Regions from separate parts of the Alteromonas sp. M12 genome, predicted to be linked through region 4. Evidence: predicted binding sites of a transcription regulator. Region 4 holds the regulator's gene; each other region holds the start of a gene.

Region 1 (4,640 bases), 490 kb from region 4:
ACCCAATAAAATAAGCATTTCAAAGCCACCGCCTTGTGCGCCAGCGTCTTGTGCATAAGCATTAGAAATAAAAAAACTCATAAATTCCTCATATATTTTTAGTTATAAAGCCGGTACCGGCATGTCTTTTTGTGCGTAAAATTGTTCAACAAACTGATCAAGTTTTTGTTCAGCAATGGCATCACGTAAACCCTGCATAACTCTTTGATAGTAACGCAAGTTATGAATGGTGTTTAATCTTGCACCGAGTATCTCATTACATTTGTCCAAGTGATGTAAATATGACCGTGAATAATTTTTACAAGTATAACAGTCACATTTCTCATCTAAAGGCCCTGTATCTGTTTTATGTTTCGCGTTACGTATCTTAATGACACCATCGGTAACAAATAAATGACCATTGCGCGCGTTACGTGTAGGCATTACACAATCGAACATGTCAATTCCACGTCGTACGGCTTCAACAATGTCTTCTGGTCGCCCTACACCCATTAAATAACGTGGCTTTTCAGCAGGTATTTTATCTGCGGTATGATCCAAAACACGAATCATATCCTCTTTCGGCTCGCCAACAGATAATCCGCCGATGGCATAACCATCGAAACCGATATCTTCAAGACCTTTCAAAGATTGATCCCGCAGACCTTCGTACATACCGCCTTGAATAATACCGAATAATGCCGACGGGTTACCTTCATGGGCCTGTTTGCTGCGTTTAGCCCAGCGTAAGGACAATTCCATTGAACGTCGAGCTTCAGGCTCAGTGGCTGGATAAGGGGTACATTCGTCAAAAATCATAACGATATCGGAACCCAAATCCCGTTGTACTTCCATGGATTTTTCAGGAGTAAGGAGAATTTTTTCGCCATTTATTGGTGATCTAAAAGTCACACCTTCTTCAGTGATTTTACGTAAATCTCCCAAACTAAATACTTGAAAGCCGCCACTGTCAGTCAGAATCGGCTTATCCCAATGCATAAAGTCATGTAAATCACCATGTTGCTTCATGATTTCAGTACCAGGACGTAACATCAAATGAAAGGTATTACCTAGACAAATATGTGCACCGGTTTCTTCTAGCTCTTCCGGTGTCATGCCTTTAACCGTGCCATAGGTGCCCACGGGCATAAATGCAGGCGTTTCAACAATGCCTCGGTCAAACACTAATCTACCGCGGCGAGCTTTACCATCGGTTGTATCTAATTCAAATTTCATTTTTAACCTTTTAAAATTTCTGCATACCGGAAAACAGTCCAGTGCTGAAAAACAGCGGGGATTATAAAGGAATAATGAGCAAGCTGAAATCATCTAAGGGAGATTTCAGCTTGAAAGTTACATTAATAAGCGAAAAGGAAGGATTTATATCTCAAATTTCAACAGTAACAGCTAAGATTTTTCGATAAACATAGCATCACCGTAACTAAAAAACCGATATTCGTTAGTAATTGCTTGCTGATAAGCATTCATCACGTTTTCTCTACCAGCAAAAGCACTAATCAACATAATTAAGGTTGACTCTGGTAAATGGAAGTTGGTCAACATGGCATCCACTATTTCGAATTGATAACCGGGATAAATAAAGATATCGGTATCTTCAAAAAAGGCTGTTAATGGTTTACCTTTTTTAATGGTTGCGGCAGCGGCAGACTCCAATGAACGAACAGATGTAGTTCCCACGGCAATAACACGTTTGCCTTTTGATTTAGTTTCGTTAATTGCATCGACAACATCTTGAGCGACTTCTGCATATTCAGAATGCATATGATGATCTTGAATATTATCGACGCGCACTGGTTGAAAGGTACCCGCCCCTACGTGCAGCGTAACAAAAGCAGTATTTACACCTTTTTGTTTTAGCGCCTCGATAGTTGCTTCATCAAAGTGCAGGCCTGCCGTAGGCGCAGCAACGGCACCAGGTTTTTCAGAGTAAACGGTCTGATAACGTTCTTTATCTGAATCTTCATCGGGTCGATCGATATAAGGTGGAAGCGGCATATGCCCAAACTTTTCCAGTAAACTGAGCACAGGTTCATCATTTACAACGTTTAATTCGAATAATTGATCATGACGAGTCACCATTTCCATTTGAATATGTTCTTCTAATATTAGAAGCGCTCCCGGTTTTGGTGATTTACTAGATTTAACATGGGCTAAAACCGTATTTTCATCGATAATTCGCTCAACCAACACTTCTACTTTTCCGCCGGTTGACTTTTTCCCTAACAAACGCGCGGGGATCACTCGGGTATTATTAAAAATAAGTAAATCACCTTCATCTATAAAATCGATGAAAGTAGAAAAATGAGTATGTTTTAAACCTCCATTCTTACCATCTAAACACAGTAATTTACTGGCGGTTCTTTGTTCTGTAGGGTATCGAGCGATTAGCCGCTCAGGTAAATCAAAATGGAAATCAGATAGTTTCATGAAGTTTGGTTAGCCCAACTGTAAGTTAATATTAATTATTTTACGTATTAAAAAATATACCTGCAACGCTTTCTCTATACCCTGCTTCCCTTGAGTTATAGCCGTCATAGTATAAATTATAACCACCTTAAAGATTTCGATGTTTCTCCCAAACATAGTTTTTTGCTCAGCAGCCCTAGCTGGGCTTTTTTTTTGTCTGTTTTTCAAAATTCATCTTCATCCAATGAAATTTGCATATCTGCAAATAACTCAATGATATCTTCTCGCTCAATTCTACGCATTTTTAAAACGTACATTATTTGTAAAAGTAAATCAGCACCCAAAATTCCTTTGTTCACTTTATTGCGCAAATTATCAGCACTTTGCGTAATACCAATAGTATTTAATCTGTCACTGAGATCTTGGTATTTGACTCCGCGCTTAGACATTTCAGCCTTAATGATACGTTGCACTACTTGTCGCCAGTTTGCGTTATGTTGTTTTTCTGTCACGTTTCACCCAATCAAAATAAACCAATTTGTGAATTATAATTTACAAAAATAAATTATACCATCCAAATAAGTAAAATAAAGTTTGACTTTAAAAATCATTTATCAGTACAATCCGACCCGTTGCGAAAAAACTTACAATTCATTTTGAACTGATCATGTTTTTTCGTTTACAAAGGTAACATACTATAGTCATTACACTGACAGGAGAGTAGGCATATGACTTGGGACCTTGATCAACTTGAGACCCTTTTATCAAAAAACGACAACATTGTTGTCACCCGGGAAGACAATTGTTTATTGATCGGAAATGGTGATGGTTTAGACGCATGGTTGGCGCTCAGTGGAGAGCAGATCATTATCGAATCCATTTTATTTTCAAGTTCAGAAGTCAAAGATAAAGCAGCTTTGAACGAAGAAATATTAAAAACACATATGTTGTTTCCATTAACAACGATTGGAATATCCCAAGTTGCTGAGCAAGACTATTACACTGCATTTGGTGCATTAAGTTCACAATCTAAAGCAGAGAGCATTCAAATTGAATTAGATGCCTTATTCCACAATGTGGCTGCATTTTTAGACGCTTATCAAGAACATTTGCACTAAACATTTAGGTATTTTGGAGAAGATTATGTCGGTTTGGAGAAAGTTAATTACAGCTGTTAAAGGTGGCGCAACTGAAGCTGCTCAATCCGTTGTAGACAGTCAGGCCATTCGAATTCTTGAACAAGAAATTCGTGATGCAAAAGAAGAATTGCGTAAATCAGATCATGCTCGCACGCAAATTCTAGCAAAATGTAAATTGGCAAAACAAAAGGTTGATAGCCTGAAAGTATCAATCGGACAATATGAAGAGCATGCCCGCAAAGCGGTAGAATCGGATCGTCAACTGGCGTTAGATTGTGCTCAAAAAGTAGCGGATTTAACTGCAGAGATGGAAACAGAGCAAGAGTTTCTTGATCAATTTACGCAATCAGAAAAACAACTTGCCACAAACATTAATCAGGCCAAAGACAACCTGAAGCGTTTAGAACAACAAGTTGACATGGTTAAGGCTACTGAGTCAGTTCAAAAAGCACAAGTTGCGGTTTCCTCCAGACACATGGGTGCAAACAGTAAAATGAAAACCGCTACTGAATCGTTAAGTCGTATTCAAGATAAGCAAAAGTTACGTAGTGCTGAACTAGAAGCGGCTGAAGAGCTTGCCTCAAGTGATTCGACTACGGACTTAGAAAAACGCTTAGCGGAAGCTGGAATTCAGGGCGGGAAAAGCTCTGCCGATGACGAACTTAAACGCATTTTAGGCCAATAAATTGGTCAGTATCTAAATGTTATTAGTACTTAAAGTTCGCAAAGTACTCACTCGAGTTTTTTCGGAGATGCGCTGGTACACTATTGTACTGGCGCTTTTGTTTTATGCACTAAGCACATGGATTTTACTTTATGTGTCTGGTGAAGATGCCCTTCTCAACGTTAATGATTTCATATATTGGTTAGTTGTGACCGGTTCGACTGTTGGTTACGGCGACATGTCGCCCGTTACGAGCGCTGGTAAATATATTGTTTCCTTTTATGTTATCCCCTTAGGTTTGAGTATTTTCGCCTTAGTCTTAGGCCGAGTCGCAGCTTGGGTTTCTATGCAATGGCAAAGAGGAGTGAAAGGTTTGAAACCATTAGATCTTGAAAACCATGTTCTGGTAATTGGCTGGAACGGTCATCGCA
Region 2 (4,640 bases), 1.8 Mb from region 4:
TTTGACCACAACCTGCCCGCACTACTTGATTCGCTGGCGGCCAAATCAACTTCCATCAGCAAAATTGAACCTATAGCGGCTGGAATGCCTTGGCTTTATGATGAATTGATTAGGCTTATCAATACCCCTAAATATCGTAGAGTAGACTCAAATGGCAAAGTAGTTGTAGTTGAAAGTTTAAAAACCGCGTTAAGCTATCTAGGCGTTGAGAATATTAAGATGCTGATCCCTTCCATAGCATTTCGACGTTGTTTACCGCAAATTACCGATCCTTTTCCAAAAATCAAAGTGCAAATGATGGATGCGTCTATTGGTACAGCGATGTCATGTAAAAAGTTAGCGCAATTGAATAAACTAGATAGTTATAATGCCTTTCTACTGGGGTTATTCCATGACTTCGGTAAAATAGTAATAGTGCGCCTATTTTTTAAATTATTTGAGCAGGTGCACAGAGAAGCGGTACTCGAAGCGCAAAATGAGCGCAAGAGAGATGAACATTTTGCGTTGGGGGAAGTTGTACCTTCAGAAACGTTTTTACTCAATGCGTTAACTACCTATGGTTATTCACTAAGCACAGAGCTCATTTCGCGGATGCCATTCAAACGACTGGTTTTTGTTGAAGCCATGAACGAATTTGCTAACTACAAAGAAATAGGCGAAATGTCTCCATTTGGTAAAGTACTAGCCCAAGGTGAAGCCTACAATCGATATCGAACTCTTAAATCGAATAAGTTGATTTCCTTAGACGAAGCAAAAATATATCTACGTCAATTTTGCTTTCCTAAAGGTGCTTTGGGCGAATTGAAGAAAACTAATTTGCGAGATTTTGATATAATTTTGGATGAAAAATAATCAAAACGTCTCAGTAAATTCGTTTATCCCCATAATTTTTAAAATTTTTTTTACATATTCATGCAACTATCATGATTGCTTTATGATCTTGTGAATTAGATAAACTCTCAATTCTAGTTAGAATCTAATTTCGCTGTAAGTAAATTTAATCAAAACAGTTCAGCCTCAAAAGCGGCTATCCATAGACAATTTTAGAGATGCATAAAATTGTATGGCGTAGCACAATTTTATGCATAAACAGCAGATTGCTTAGTTTAAATAGTTATTCACTATTCCTGCAAAATTAGCCGCATCCCTTTAAATTTAAGGGTTTTCGGCGTTTACCCTAGAGACAGATTGAATAAAATCTGACACAATGCGCAGTCCAAATTGGTCGTTCGGCAAGTATTTTTTGGTGACCAACCCAGTATTAATCACAAGTGAAAATAGACGTCCAGAATTTTAAGTGAGGTAAAGAATGCAAGTAACACGCGCAACGTTTGACGAAGTTATGGTTCCCAATTACAACCCAGCGGCAATTGTTCCTGTAAAAGGTCAAGGATCTCGAGTTTGGGATCAGGAAGGAAAAGAATACATAGACTTTGCCGGTGGTATCGCTGTGAACGTATTAGGCCATTGCCATCCTGATTTAGTCGCCACCTTGAAAGAACAAGGCGAAAAATTGTGGCATGTCAGTAACGTATTCACCAATGAGCCGGCTCTTCGCTTAGGTAAAAAATTAACTCACGCTACCTTCGCTGATAAAGTTTACTTTGCAAATTCAGGTGCAGAAGCAAACGAGGCTGCACTGAAACTAGCTAGACGCTACGCACTAGAGCATTTTGGTGAAGACAAAAATCAAATCATCGCTTTTAATCAGGGTTTTCACGGACGTACATTTTTCACCGTAACTGTTGGCGGTCAATCAGCTTATTCTGATGGTTTTGGTCCTAAACCAGGTGCTGTTGAGCATGTGGATTTCAACAACCTTGATGCACTTAAAGACATTATCTCGGATAAAACCTGCGCCGTGATTATGGAACCTTTGCAAGGTGAAGGTGGAGTAATCAGTTCTAGCCAAGAATTTGTAGAAGGCGTGCGGGCTTTATGTTCTGAACACAACGCATTACTTATTTTTGATGAAGTGCAATCGGGCGTTGGCCGTACAGGACATTTATACGCATATATGGGCTTAAACGTCGTCCCTGACATCCTCACAACGGCAAAATCATTAGGCGGCGGTTTCCCAATCGGTGCAATGCTAACCACCTCTGAAATAGCGGCTAGCTTGAAAGTCGGCACACACGGAAGTACTTACGGTGGTAACCCATTAGCTTGCGCAGTTGCAGAAAAAGTTTTAGACATTGTTAACACGCCAGCGGTTCTGCAAGACGTTAAGCGTAAAGAAAAACTATTCCGCGATGGTTTAGAAAAAATTAATCAAAAGTTCAATGTATTCAGTGAAATTCGCGGCCAAGGTTTATTAATTGGTTGTGCCCTGAATGAACAATATCACGGTAAAGCAAGAGACTTTTTAGTGGCTTCTGCTGCTAACAATATGATGTGCCTAGTTGCTGGCGCAAATGTTGTGCGATTTGCACCTTCATTAGTCATCCCTGATGAAGATATCGCCGAAGGTTTAGCGCGTTTTGAACGTGCCATTGAGCATGTTGTAAATAGCTAAGCTAAAACGCAACCAGTAAAGTGAGCACGCTATTATGAAAGTGATCCGTCCTATTGCGTTAAATGATTATGATGCCTTGTATGATATTGCTGTTGAGTCAGGTATTGGTTTTACATCACTGCCTGTAAACGAGGCTTTGTTACGACGCAAAATAGAACAATCTGAAATTGCTTTTCGAGAGAAAGTCGATAAACCCGCTAATCAAAGCTATTTATTCGTCATGGAAGATACCGATACAAATGAAGTAGTCGGTACCAGTGGCATTGCTGCGACAGTCGGCCTAGAAGACTCTTTTTACCACTATCATTGTGGCAAAGTAGTGCATGCTTCTCGTGAGCTTAAAATCCACAACACTGTGGATATTTTAACGCTTTGTAACGACTACACAGGTGTGTCTGAAATATGCACTTTGTTTCTCAAAGAAAATGCTCGTAAAGGCAGTAATGGTCGATTGCTGTCAAAATTTCGATTTTTATTTATGTTAGAGCATCAAACTCGGTTTTCAGAAACAGTAATTGCTGAAATGCGTGGAGTAAGTGACGAAAACGGCACCTCTCCATTTTGGCAATGGCTGGAAGAACATTTCTTTTCAATGGACTTCCCCACTGCGGATTATTTAACCGGCATTGGAGACAAAGTCTTCATTGCCGAATTAATGCCCAAATACCCAATTTATGTCAGTTTGTTGAGCAAAGCGGCGCAAGCGGTTATCGGTCAAGTTCATGAAAAAACTCGTCCTGCTTTACAGCTTTTGCAACAAGAAGGGTTTATTAGCCGTGGCTATGTGGACATTTTTGATGGTGGCCCAACAGTAGAAGCCAATATCCAACACATTAGAACCGCCCAAGCTAGTCGTAAGCTGCCGATTAAAATTGACCAGCAAAAAGCCGCTGACGGCGCTTTATGCTACGTAATTAATACTAAGGTAAAAGACTTTAGAGCAATTACCACGGAAGTCTATGTAGATAACGACAACAACTTTGCGTATATCTCTCCCGAAAGCGCTGCAGCGTTAATGGTCGTTGAAAATGACCATATACGATATGCGCCAACCAAAATAATTTAATAACCCAGCCATAGGAATTATGTATGACGACACAAGCCCACTATATTGCAGGTGAGTGGCACCTAGGTGAAGGTCACGATATTGAATCAATTGATCCCGCTAAAAACACCATTATTTGGCAAGCAAAATCTGCTTCGCCGCAACAAATAGATGCGGCAGTAAAAGCTGCCCGAAACGCGTTTTTAAGCTGGAGTGATTTACCCCTTGAGGGCCGTCTGGAAATTGTTAAACGGTATGCAGAGCTACTTACTGAAAACAAACAAGACTTAGCATTAACCATTGCTCAAGAAACGGGAAAACCGTTATGGGAAACGGCAACTGAGGTAGGTGCGATGGTTGGCAAAATTGCGATATCAGAACGAGCGTATCAAGATCGCACGGGTACAGTTGAAAATCCAATGCCTGTGGGCAAGGCGTTTATTCGCCACAAACCCCATGGTGTAGTAGCAGTTTTTGGTCCGTATAATTTCCCAGGCCACCTTCCTAATGGACATATAGTTCCTGCGCTCATTGCCGGTAATAGCATAGTATTCAAACCTAGTGATCTGACCCCTTTGGTGGCTCAGAAAATGGTGAAACTCTGGCAGCAAGCGGGTTTACCTGCAGGGGTTTTGAATTTAGTACAAGGCGAAGTAGAAACCGGTAAAGCATTAGCAAGCCATGCTGATATTGATGGCCTGTTTTTCACAGGAAGTTCGCGTACTGGCAAAATTTTACATGAACAATTTGCAGGTCACCCGGGTAAAATATTAGCCTTGGAGATGGGTGGTAATAACCCCCTTATCGTAAAAGATGCAAAAGACATTAACGCTGTAGTCCACGACATTGTTCAATCGGCATTTGTCACGTCTGGACAACGTTGTACCTGCGCCCGTCGGTTGTTTATTCAAAACGGTGAACAGGGCGACGCAATTCTAGCCAAGCTAATTGAGGTTACCAAAAACATCAAAGTTGACCATTATGATGCCGAAATACAGCCATTTATGGGCGCAATGATTTCTGCTAATGCGGCCGCTGGAATGGTTAAAGCACAGCAACAATTAGTTGATTTAGGTGCAA
Region 3 (4,640 bases), 570 kb from region 4:
AATTGTGTATTTTTCTGGAGTTAACTGGTAAATACGCTAATTTTAATTAGGGAATATTGTGGAATAACGCAAAAGGAGCAATAGAATGCTAATTTTAACCCGTCGTGTAGGTGAGACCTTGATGGTAGGTGATGAAGTCACCGTAACTGTATTGGGTGTTAAAGGGAATCAGGTAAGAATAGGGGTTAACGCCCCCAAAGAAGTATCTGTGCATCGAGAAGAAATTTATATGCGCATTCAAGCAGAAAAAAATGGAACTGCGAGTGAACGTTCCGGCAATTCGAGCGAAGATGTAGAATAAAGTAAAGTGAAAAACCTAAGAAGGCTGGTTAACCAGCCTTTTTTTTTTTTATTTTTAATAATTGTTTTAATTATCTCGAAAATATAAGCATATCAATTCGTACAAAATACCATCATATTATTGCAGTTTTACGCTGATCGTCTAAAATCCCAGCATACAGGTAGTAAAGTGTAAAAAAAGGTTTGACTTCCTTTTGTGATTCAGTAAACTTCGCTCCCACATTTGGAGAGGTGGCCGAGTGGCTGAAGGCGCTCCCCTGCTAAGGGAGTATAGGGTTTGTAGCCCTATCGAGGGTTCGAATCCCTCCTTCTCCGCCATTCCTTTTTATCGGGAATGGAACAAATGTCTTTTACGCGTGTGTAGCTCAGCTGGATAGAGTACCTGGCTACGAACCAGGCGGTCGGAGGTTCGAATCCTTCCACACGCGCCATATTGAATCGAAGCTCCGCAGGAGGTTCGACAAAATCGTCAGGAACGATTTTGAACGTGCGAAGCGCGGCCCCGAAGGGGTGGAAGGCAGGATGCCTGAAATCATCCTTCCACACGCGCCATATTGAATCGAAGCTCCGTAGGAAATTCGATAAAACTGTTAAAGACTAGATGTAGAATTTGACAGTTGTAAGTACAGAGGAAGTTAAATACCACGCGTGTGTAGCTCAGCTGGATAGAGTACCTGGCTACGAACCAGGCGGTCGGAGGTTCGAATCCTTCCACACGCGCCATATTTGAATCGAAGCTCCGCAGGAGGTTCGACAAAATCGTCAGGAACGATTTTGAACGTGCGCAGCACGGCCCCGAAGGGGTGTAAGGCAGGATGCCTGAAATCATCCTTCCACACGCGCCATATTTGAATCGAAGCTCCGCAGGAGGTTCGAAAATCAAAACTACGATTTTGTGCTTGAATAGCGTTTTGCTAAAGAACGTATCTCGAGAAGTTAGAAATATAAAATCGATGTAAATGATTTGAAGTATAAGCAATAAAAAAACCGCTTTTATAAGCGGTTTTTTTATGCCCGAAGTTAAATTAAATATTTATAAGTAATTACCAATAAGTAATATTAATCTAAACGTGACGATTGGTATGATAGCGCTGCTTTGCATTAAATTAACTTTATAGCTAACGCTAAAAGTATTCGAACAGATTTACAGTATAAAGTGGCTAAATGATTGGTGGAGACGCCTAATCAGCGACTTGAGTGGGTAAAAATTCAAAATAGTTGAATAAGTACCCTAAAAATACAGTTTGCTTTGTGGATTTTGGTTGAGTTTTCAATGCTTAAGTGATACTTATCGATACCTAAACTAATAACAGTGTGAATTATATGCAAACGTCCATTTCTGAATTACTAATTGAAGCTGCCAACCTAATGGTAGTGGGTATGGTTGTGGTGTTTGTTTTCCTTACACTACTAATCGGCGCAGTAAACTTAATTGCTGCAATTAACCGAAGATTTCCTGAAGAAGTTGTCCCTGCGCATCCTGCTAGGACACAAAGGAAAGTGTCTAATGACAAATCAAATTCTTCCGTGCCTATTGCGGCTATAACCGCCGCAGTTCACCAATATCGAAAAAATAGATAGTCTAAATAAATCGATTTTTTAGGAGTTTCCATGAGCAACCCCCTTAAAATAACTGAATTGGTACTGCGTGATGCGCACCAATCTTTATTAGCCACTAGAATGCGATTGGACGATATGTTACCCATCGCAGCGAAATTAGATAAAGTTGGCTTTTGGTCAATGGAATCTTGGGGAGGCGCTACATTCGACTCTTGCATTCGTTATCTTGGCGAAGATCCTTGGGATCGTATCCGTGAATTAAAAAAGGCCATGCCTAATACACCTCAGCAGATGTTGCTAAGAGGGCAGAATCTTTTGGGGTATCGTCACTACGCAGATGATGTAGTTGAAAAGTTTGTAGAAAGAGCGCATACCAATGGCGTTGATGTGTTTCGTATTTTCGATGCAATGAATGACACTCGAAATCTGGAAACAGCGATTAAATCTGTGGTTTCTGTAGGCGCACATGCCCAAGGCACGATTTCCTATACAGTAAGTCCAGTGCATACCCTAGAGCGTTGGCTAGACATGGCTAAGTCCTTAGAGGATATGGGCATACATTCTTTGTGTATCAAAGATATGGCAGGGTTGTTGAAACCTTACGAATGTGAAGAGCTAATTACTCGCTTGAAAGAAATTATAAGTGTGCCTATTGCCATGCAATGTCATGCAACCACTGGACTAAGCACCGCAACTTATCAAAAAGCCATTGATGCGGGTATTGATATGGTTGATTGCGCGGTATCATCTATGAGTATGACGTACGGGCACAGTGCAACTGAAACCATTATGTCGATTGTGGAAGGTACTGACCGAGATACCGGCTTAGATTTGCATCTGATGGCTGAAATCGCGAGTTACTTCAGAGAAGTGCGTAAAAAATACGCTAAATTTGAAGGTAGCTTGAAGGGCGTTGATGCACGAATATTAATTGCTCAAGTGCCTGGTGGAATGTTGACGAATATGGAAAACCAACTTCGTGAACAAGGTGCTGAAGATAAAATGGATGAAGTACTCAAAGAAATTCCTAAAGTAAGGGAAGATCTTGGTTTTATTCCATTAGTGACTCCAACTTCGCAAATTGTGGGTTCTCAATCTGTATTAAATGTGCTGACCGGAGAACGATATAAGAGCATCACTAAGGAGACTGCAGGTGTTCTTAAAGGTGAGTATGGCGCAACCGCAGCGCCAGTGAATGCAGAATTACAAGCTAGAGTATTAGATGGCCAAGAACCTATTACTTGTCGACCAGCTGATCTGATTGAACCTGAATTAGCTGCCTTAACCACAGAATTGACTGAAATTGCGCAACAGCAAAATATTAAGTTGGCTGAGGAAAAAGTGGATGACGTATTAACCTATGCATTATTCCCGCAAATCGGCTTGAAGTTTTTGCAAAATAGAGGGAATCCTGACGCATTTGAACCTGCTCCTACAGGCGAGACTGAAGCAAAACCTGCAAGTTCGTCAGCTGCATCTTCGCCAGCCCAAGGTAAAGCAGAAAGTTATTCTGTGCGTGTTGATGGCAAGTCTTATGAAGTGGAGGTTGCCCCAAGTGGTCAACTTTCCTCAGTTAAAAGCACTGAAGCGGCGACGCCAACTGCCACCCCATCTTCTGACGAAGGTGTTGAATTAAACGCGCCATTGGCGGGTAATATATTCAAAATCTTAGTTCGCGAAGGAGACGAAGTGAGCGAAGGTGATGTCGTCATCATCATGGAAGCGATGAAAATGGAAACAGAAATACGTGCTATCGAAAGCGGTATCGTGACTGATGTACTTGTATCAGAAGGCGATGCAGTTCAATCAGGTCAAGCTTTATTGAGTTTAGGATAATTTCATGGAGAAGTTAGAAATCCTATGGCAAAGCACCGCGCTGGCACACTTCCAGGCTGGTCAAGTGATCATGATGGTTGTTGGCCTGTTGTTACTATATTTGGCCATCGTTAAGAAATTTGAACCGCTATTATTGTTGCCCATTGGTTTTGGTGCGTTATTGACCAATATTCCATTGGCTGGTTTTAGCGAAATGGGTGGTTTACTGCATTACATTTATGCCGTTGGAATTGATACAGGGGTGTTCCCTCTTCTCATTTTCATGGGAGTAGGTGCAATGACTGATTTCAGCGCGCTTATTGCTAACCCACGGATGTTGTTGCTTGGCGCCGCTGCACAGTTCGGTATATTTGCCACCTTGTTAGGGGCGATTTTACTAAACTTTGTTCCAGGTCTTGAATTTACCTTAAAAGATGCTGCAGCGATTGCCATAATCGGTGGCGCGGATGGCCCAACGGCAATTTTCTTAGCATCGAAATTAGCCCCTGAATTATTAGGCACTATCGCTGTTGCTGCTTATTCTTACATGGCATTGGTACCTATTATTCAGCCACCAATAATGAAAGCGTTAACGACCCCTGAAGAACGAAAAATTCAAATGGGTCAGTTGCGTATAGTGTCTAAACGAGAAAAAATCGTTTTTCCATTAGCTGTGTTGCTAATGACTATCCTGTTTTTGCCGACGGCAACGCCGCTAGTAGGTATGTTTTGTTTGGGTAACTTAATGAAAGAGTGTGGTGTGGTGGATCGTTTGAGCAATACTGCGCAAAACGAGCTTATTAATATCGTCACTATCTTCTTAGGTTTGGCTGTTGGTTCGAAGTTGTCTGCTGATAAATTTTTGAAAGCAGAAACATTGGGTATACTTGCATTGGGTGCTGTGGCATTTGCTATAGGAACAGCCACAGGCGTTCTAATGGCGAAACTGATGAATAAGTATAGCA
Region 4 (4,640 bases):
CAGATAAAAAATATTGCACAGATTATTCAACGAATTCGGCCTGATATTATTCTGCTAAATGAGTTTGATTACAGCAGCGATCCGTCGTTGGGTCCTGACGCTTTTATCAACAATTATTTGCAGGTTTCACAGCAAGGGCAGCGGGCTATTGATTACCCATATTTTTACTATGCACCGGTCAACACAGGGGTTGCTAGCGGTGTTGACTTAAATAACGACGATAAAATAGAAAACTCAGGTAGTGATGCTTTTGGTTTTGGTCGTTATCCTGGACAGTATGGGATGTTGCTATTGAGCCGCTATCCCATTGATTTGCAGGGCGCTCGAACTTTCCAAAAGTTCTTGTGGAAAGACATGCCTCACAACACTTTAGGGAAAATTAAGAACACCGATGGTAGTGCTTGGTATTCACCTGAGGCGATTCAAATCTTACGCTTATCGTCTAAATCCCATTGGGATATTCCGATTAACATAGAAGGTAAGACGGTACATGTTCTTGCGAGTCATCCAACTCCTCCGGTATTTGATGGGCCGGAAAATCGTAATGGTTTGCGAAATCATGATGAAATTCAATTTTGGAATGATTATTTAGACGCCGGTTCAAAAGCTGACTATATCTATGATGATAAGGGCAACAGAGGCGGCTTCAGTGGCGAGCGTTTTGTTATATTAGGGGATTTGAATGCATCTGCAAATGAAGGCGATGGAGAACGCACTATGATGGCTGATTTACTTGCTCATCCCCGTGTTGCTCAACACGAATTACCCAAAAGTGCTGGTGCGAAAGAGTCAAACTTGAATAACCCTAATGCCAAATATCATACCGCAAAGTGGGGCTTAACTGTTGACTATGTGCTGCCATCTAAAGCTGGCCTTTCAATACTCGACTCAGGGGTATTCTGGCCCAGTAAAAGTGAGCCAGGTAGTGAATTAGTTGAAGAACGACAAGCATCATCTGATCATCGCCTAGTGTGGCGCGAAGTTGAGTTGAAATAACCTACATATTGTAGGTTAACCCTTGCGACTATCCAGCCTGCAATTCTTTGTGCTGGGCAAAGATTGGCAAGCGTTCATCTTCACGATGGCTAACCATGAGAATGGTTGCCAACTGTTTTTTAGCAATAGTCGTAATCACATCTAGTACCAAGCGCCGATTAATTTCATCTAAACCTTGTGTGGGCTCGTCTAACACTAAAAGTGATGGGAACTTAACTAAGGCTCGCGCGATCAATAACAAACGCTGTTCACCAAAACTAAGCTGTTTGAAGCTACTGTTGGCCAGTGGCCTAAGACCAATCAAATCTAGCCATGCTAATGCTTGTTGTTTCTGGCTAGAAGTGACGTCTTTATACAAACCAATGGAGTCCATGAATCCTGACAGGACCACGGTTAATGCATTGCAGCTTACTCGATACGAACGGTGGATATCAGGGGAAACTATCCCTAGGTGTTTTTTGATATCCCAGATGGTTTCACCGGTACCGCGCCTATAGCCCATAACAGTGACATCATTGCTGAAACATTGTGGACAGTCACCGGTAACCAATTGCAGTAATGTTGATTTGCCGGATCCATTGGGTCCGGTAATGATTGTGTGCTGGAACGTATCAATACTTAAATTGGCGGCTTTGAGTGCATGATTTTCGGTATAAATAACATTTGCGTTATTGATGCGCACTAGCGGTTTTTTATTGTGGCTATGTTTATCGGATATCATCCGCTCAAGTAATGATTTATCTAGTGCATCAAAAGCAAATATGGTGTCGATAGTGGCTTGCGCATCACTTACTGATAATCCACTCAAATCATGCAAACTATTATTTTCTACCAGCGCGAATGTTGTGATCCAGTCTGGGATGTCTTGACGATTACTGAGTAATATAATCAAGGTGATATCTTGGTGTTTTAGCTGACTTAACACCTGACTTAATTGCGCCCTTGATGATGGATCTAAATCATCAAATGGGTTATCCAAAATAATATAGGTAGCGCCAGATAATATCGCTTTTAAGATTAACAGCTTGCGCGACTCGCCAGTACTGAGCTGTCGAAAACCGGTATCAAGGCGATGTTCTAAGTGGAAGCTGGCAATAAATGGGTGGTCAAGTTTGTCTTGGGGTAAAAAGTCTTTTGCCGGAGTGCCAAAATCAATTTCATCGGTGATATCGGTTTCATCAATCTTTAATTCGTTTTCATATACGGCCTGCAAGGTTTCAAAAGACACCAGTGCAACTAAATCCCTTGCGGGTAAATTTAAGCTGCTGTATTCGGCATTATTTAATTTTCCTAACAGAAGTTGGTCGACAAATTGTTTCCCTGAACCATTTTTGCCTAACACCGCTACGGCGCTATGTTTACAAATTCGCCAAGATTTTACGGCTAATTTAGGATGATGAAAATGCTCGATAGTTATCATTGCTAAACAACTCACAATTATACGAAAGGATCTCTAAAGGGTAATGTCACGTTTTAATTTATAGTTGAAACGGGTAGCTGCCTATTTGTTAGAGTGAAAATCGTTAAACATTCTCAAATAGGGCTTCAACTTTTTTACGGGTTTCTTCAATATTGCTGATGTCAGCAGGTGCGATAAAAATCGTATCGTCTCCAGCAATAGTGCCTAATACACCATCCTTTTGACTAAGGGAGTCCAATAAGCGCGCGATGAGTTGAGCTGCACCTGGACTGGTACGAATGATTACCATGACATTGTTGTGCACAATATCTAATACTAATTGACGCAATGGGCTTTTTGCCGTGGGCATTCCCATCTCTGGTGGCAAACAGTAAACCATGTCACCGCGCGCATTGCGGGTGCGTACCGCGCCAAATTTACTTAGCATACGGGAAACCTTGGATTGACTAATACTGCCAAAGCCTTGTTCCGTTAGTGCATCAACAATTTCACCTTGAGAGCCAAAGCTTTCCGTTTTTAAAATATCTTTAAATGCTTTGACCAATTCTTCTTGTTTTGTATTAGACATGCCACCCTCGCTATTAACTGCTATAGTTTGACACAATCTAAACAGGGTAGGTAGCCTTGTTTACAAGCAGCAAAATACTTTGCATTAATATCATATAGTTAAAGTGTCTGTTTTGAGTTACTACTAAGTATTGAATTCGTAGCATCTAACCCATATATTCTGTTAAGCCTTAAAAACTAACTGAATGTTAGGCTAAAAGAGTTATATTGCAAAACAGATAGTGAACATTCACCACAATAAATTGTTTTTTCATGCGGCTTACTCTATGGTTTGCCGTCAATTTAATAGTCCCACAGGAGACAACTATGAAAGTAGCGGTATTAGGTGCTGCAGGCGGTATCGGTCAGGCCCTTTCTCTTTTATTGAAAACCCAGTTACCAGCTGGTTCCGAGTTAGCTTTATATGATGTTGCACCTGTTGTGCCAGGAGTGGCAGTTGATTTGAGCCACATCCCTACAGACGTAAAAGTTGAAGGTTTTGGTAAAGATGATTTAGCAACTGCGTTACAAGGTTGTGATATTGTTTTGATCCCAGCAGGGGTACCTCGTAAACCAGGTATGGATCGTTCTGATTTGTTCAATATCAATGCGGGTATCGTTAAGAACCTAGTTGAAGGTATTGCGGATAACTGTCCTGATGCATGTACATGTATTATTACCAACCCAGTTAACACTACTGTTGCGATTGCAGCAGAAACGTTAAAAGCTAAGGGTGTTTACAACAAAAACAAATTGTTCGGTGTAACTACTCTTGATGTTATCCGTTCTGAAACTTTTGTAGCTGAATTGAAAGGTTTGAGCTCTACTAGTGTGCACGTTCCTGTTATTGGTGGTCACTCTGGTACAACTATTTTACCTCTACTTTCACAAGTTGAAGGTGTGACATTTAGCGATGATGAAATAGCAAGTTTAACTACTCGCATTCAAAACGCTGGTACTGAAGTTGTTGAAGCAAAAGCCGGTGGCGGATCTGCTACTTTGTCAATGGGTCAAGCTGCGGCAAGATTCTGTTTGTCTCTAGTAGCTGCTATGAAAGGCGACAACGTGGTTGAATATACTTATGTTGAAACCAACTCAGACGACGCAGTATTCTTCTCTCACCCTGTAAGACTAGGTCCTAACGGTGTAGAAGAAATTCTACCCTACGGTGAGTTGAGTGAATTTGAACAAAACGCAAAAGATTCAATGCTTGACGGTTTGCGTGGCGATATTGAGTTAGGTGTTAAATTCGTAAAAGGTTAAGCATTTAACCTATTACCGAACCTAACAAAAAGCCCCTTGTAGTTAACTACAAGGGGCTTTTTTATGCAGGCTAGTTCAGCCAGAATTAACCTGTATTACGCATGCCCACAGCAATACCTGCGATGGTTACCATCATTGCTCTTTCCAATAACGCATCGTGTTGACTGTCATCTAATTTTCTTATTCTAGATAACAATTCAATTTGCAAGAAGTGCAAAGGTTGCAAGTAACCCGCTCTAATACTCATGGATTCTTTTCCTCGCGGATCCGTTTCCATTACAGTCTCTTGGCCTAATAATTTGAGCAAAGATTCAATGCTTTCATCTAGCTCGGTTCTCAATGCTTCACCAAAATACTGCAATTCAGCCGGTACAAGACGATCATCATATTCTTTGCTTATTCTGGTGTCTGCTTT

What was found. Region 4 encodes ArgR, which controls arginine synthesis, uptake and breakdown. Its sites were predicted from a motif close to ANTGAATANNTATTCANT; they were not measured.
Region 1: a site for ArgR is predicted at 2,946-2,963, ahead of VUI23_RS05675 (DUF2170 family protein). Genes of this name have one in related genera too.
Region 2: a site for ArgR is predicted at 1,106-1,123, ahead of VUI23_RS17390 (aspartate aminotransferase family protein). Genes of this name have one in related genera too.
Region 3: a site for ArgR is predicted at 1,497-1,514, ahead of VUI23_RS06085 (OadG family transporter subunit). Genes of this name have one in related genera too.

Annotation. Positions count from the first base shown of each region.
Region 1 is NZ_CP144164.1:1,341,702-1,346,341, reverse strand. Features, by position in the region: gene yajC (preprotein translocase subunit YajC) at 1-81, opposite strand, end outside; gene tgt (tRNA guanosine(34) transglycosylase Tgt) at 103-1,215, opposite strand; gene queA (tRNA preQ1(34) S-adenosylmethionine ribosyltransferase-isomerase QueA) at 1,387-2,427, opposite strand; gene VUI23_RS05680 (DUF6471 domain-containing protein) at 2,631-2,918, opposite strand; gene VUI23_RS05675 (DUF2170 family protein) at 3,135-3,524, shown strand; gene VUI23_RS05670 (PspA/IM30 family protein) at 3,550-4,230, shown strand; gene VUI23_RS05665 (potassium channel family protein) at 4,247-4,640, shown strand, end outside.
Region 2 is NZ_CP144164.1:4,070,608-4,075,247, forward strand. Features, by position in the region: gene VUI23_RS17385 (HDOD domain-containing protein) at 1-852, shown strand, start outside; gene VUI23_RS17390 (aspartate aminotransferase family protein) at 1,310-2,515, shown strand; gene astA (arginine N-succinyltransferase) at 2,550-3,581, shown strand; gene astD (succinylglutamate-semialdehyde dehydrogenase) at 3,605-4,640, shown strand, end outside.
Region 3 is NZ_CP144164.1:1,425,773-1,430,412, forward strand. Features, by position in the region: gene csrA (carbon storage regulator CsrA) at 86-301, shown strand; tRNA gene VUI23_RS06070 (tRNA-Ser) at 526-618, shown strand; tRNA gene VUI23_RS06075 (tRNA-Arg) at 655-731, shown strand; tRNA gene VUI23_RS06080 (tRNA-Arg) at 947-1,023, shown strand; gene VUI23_RS06085 (OadG family transporter subunit) at 1,624-1,881, shown strand; gene oadA (sodium-extruding oxaloacetate decarboxylase subunit alpha) at 1,912-3,696, shown strand; gene VUI23_RS06095 (sodium ion-translocating decarboxylase subunit beta) at 3,701-4,640, shown strand, end outside.
Region 4 is NZ_CP144164.1:856,608-861,247, forward strand. Features, by position in the region: gene VUI23_RS03615 (endonuclease/exonuclease/phosphatase family protein) at 1-996, shown strand, start outside; gene VUI23_RS03620 (ATP-binding cassette domain-containing protein) at 1,025-2,416, opposite strand; gene argR (transcriptional regulator ArgR) at 2,520-2,984, opposite strand; gene mdh (malate dehydrogenase) at 3,290-4,225, shown strand; gene ppc (phosphoenolpyruvate carboxylase) at 4,311-4,640, opposite strand, start outside.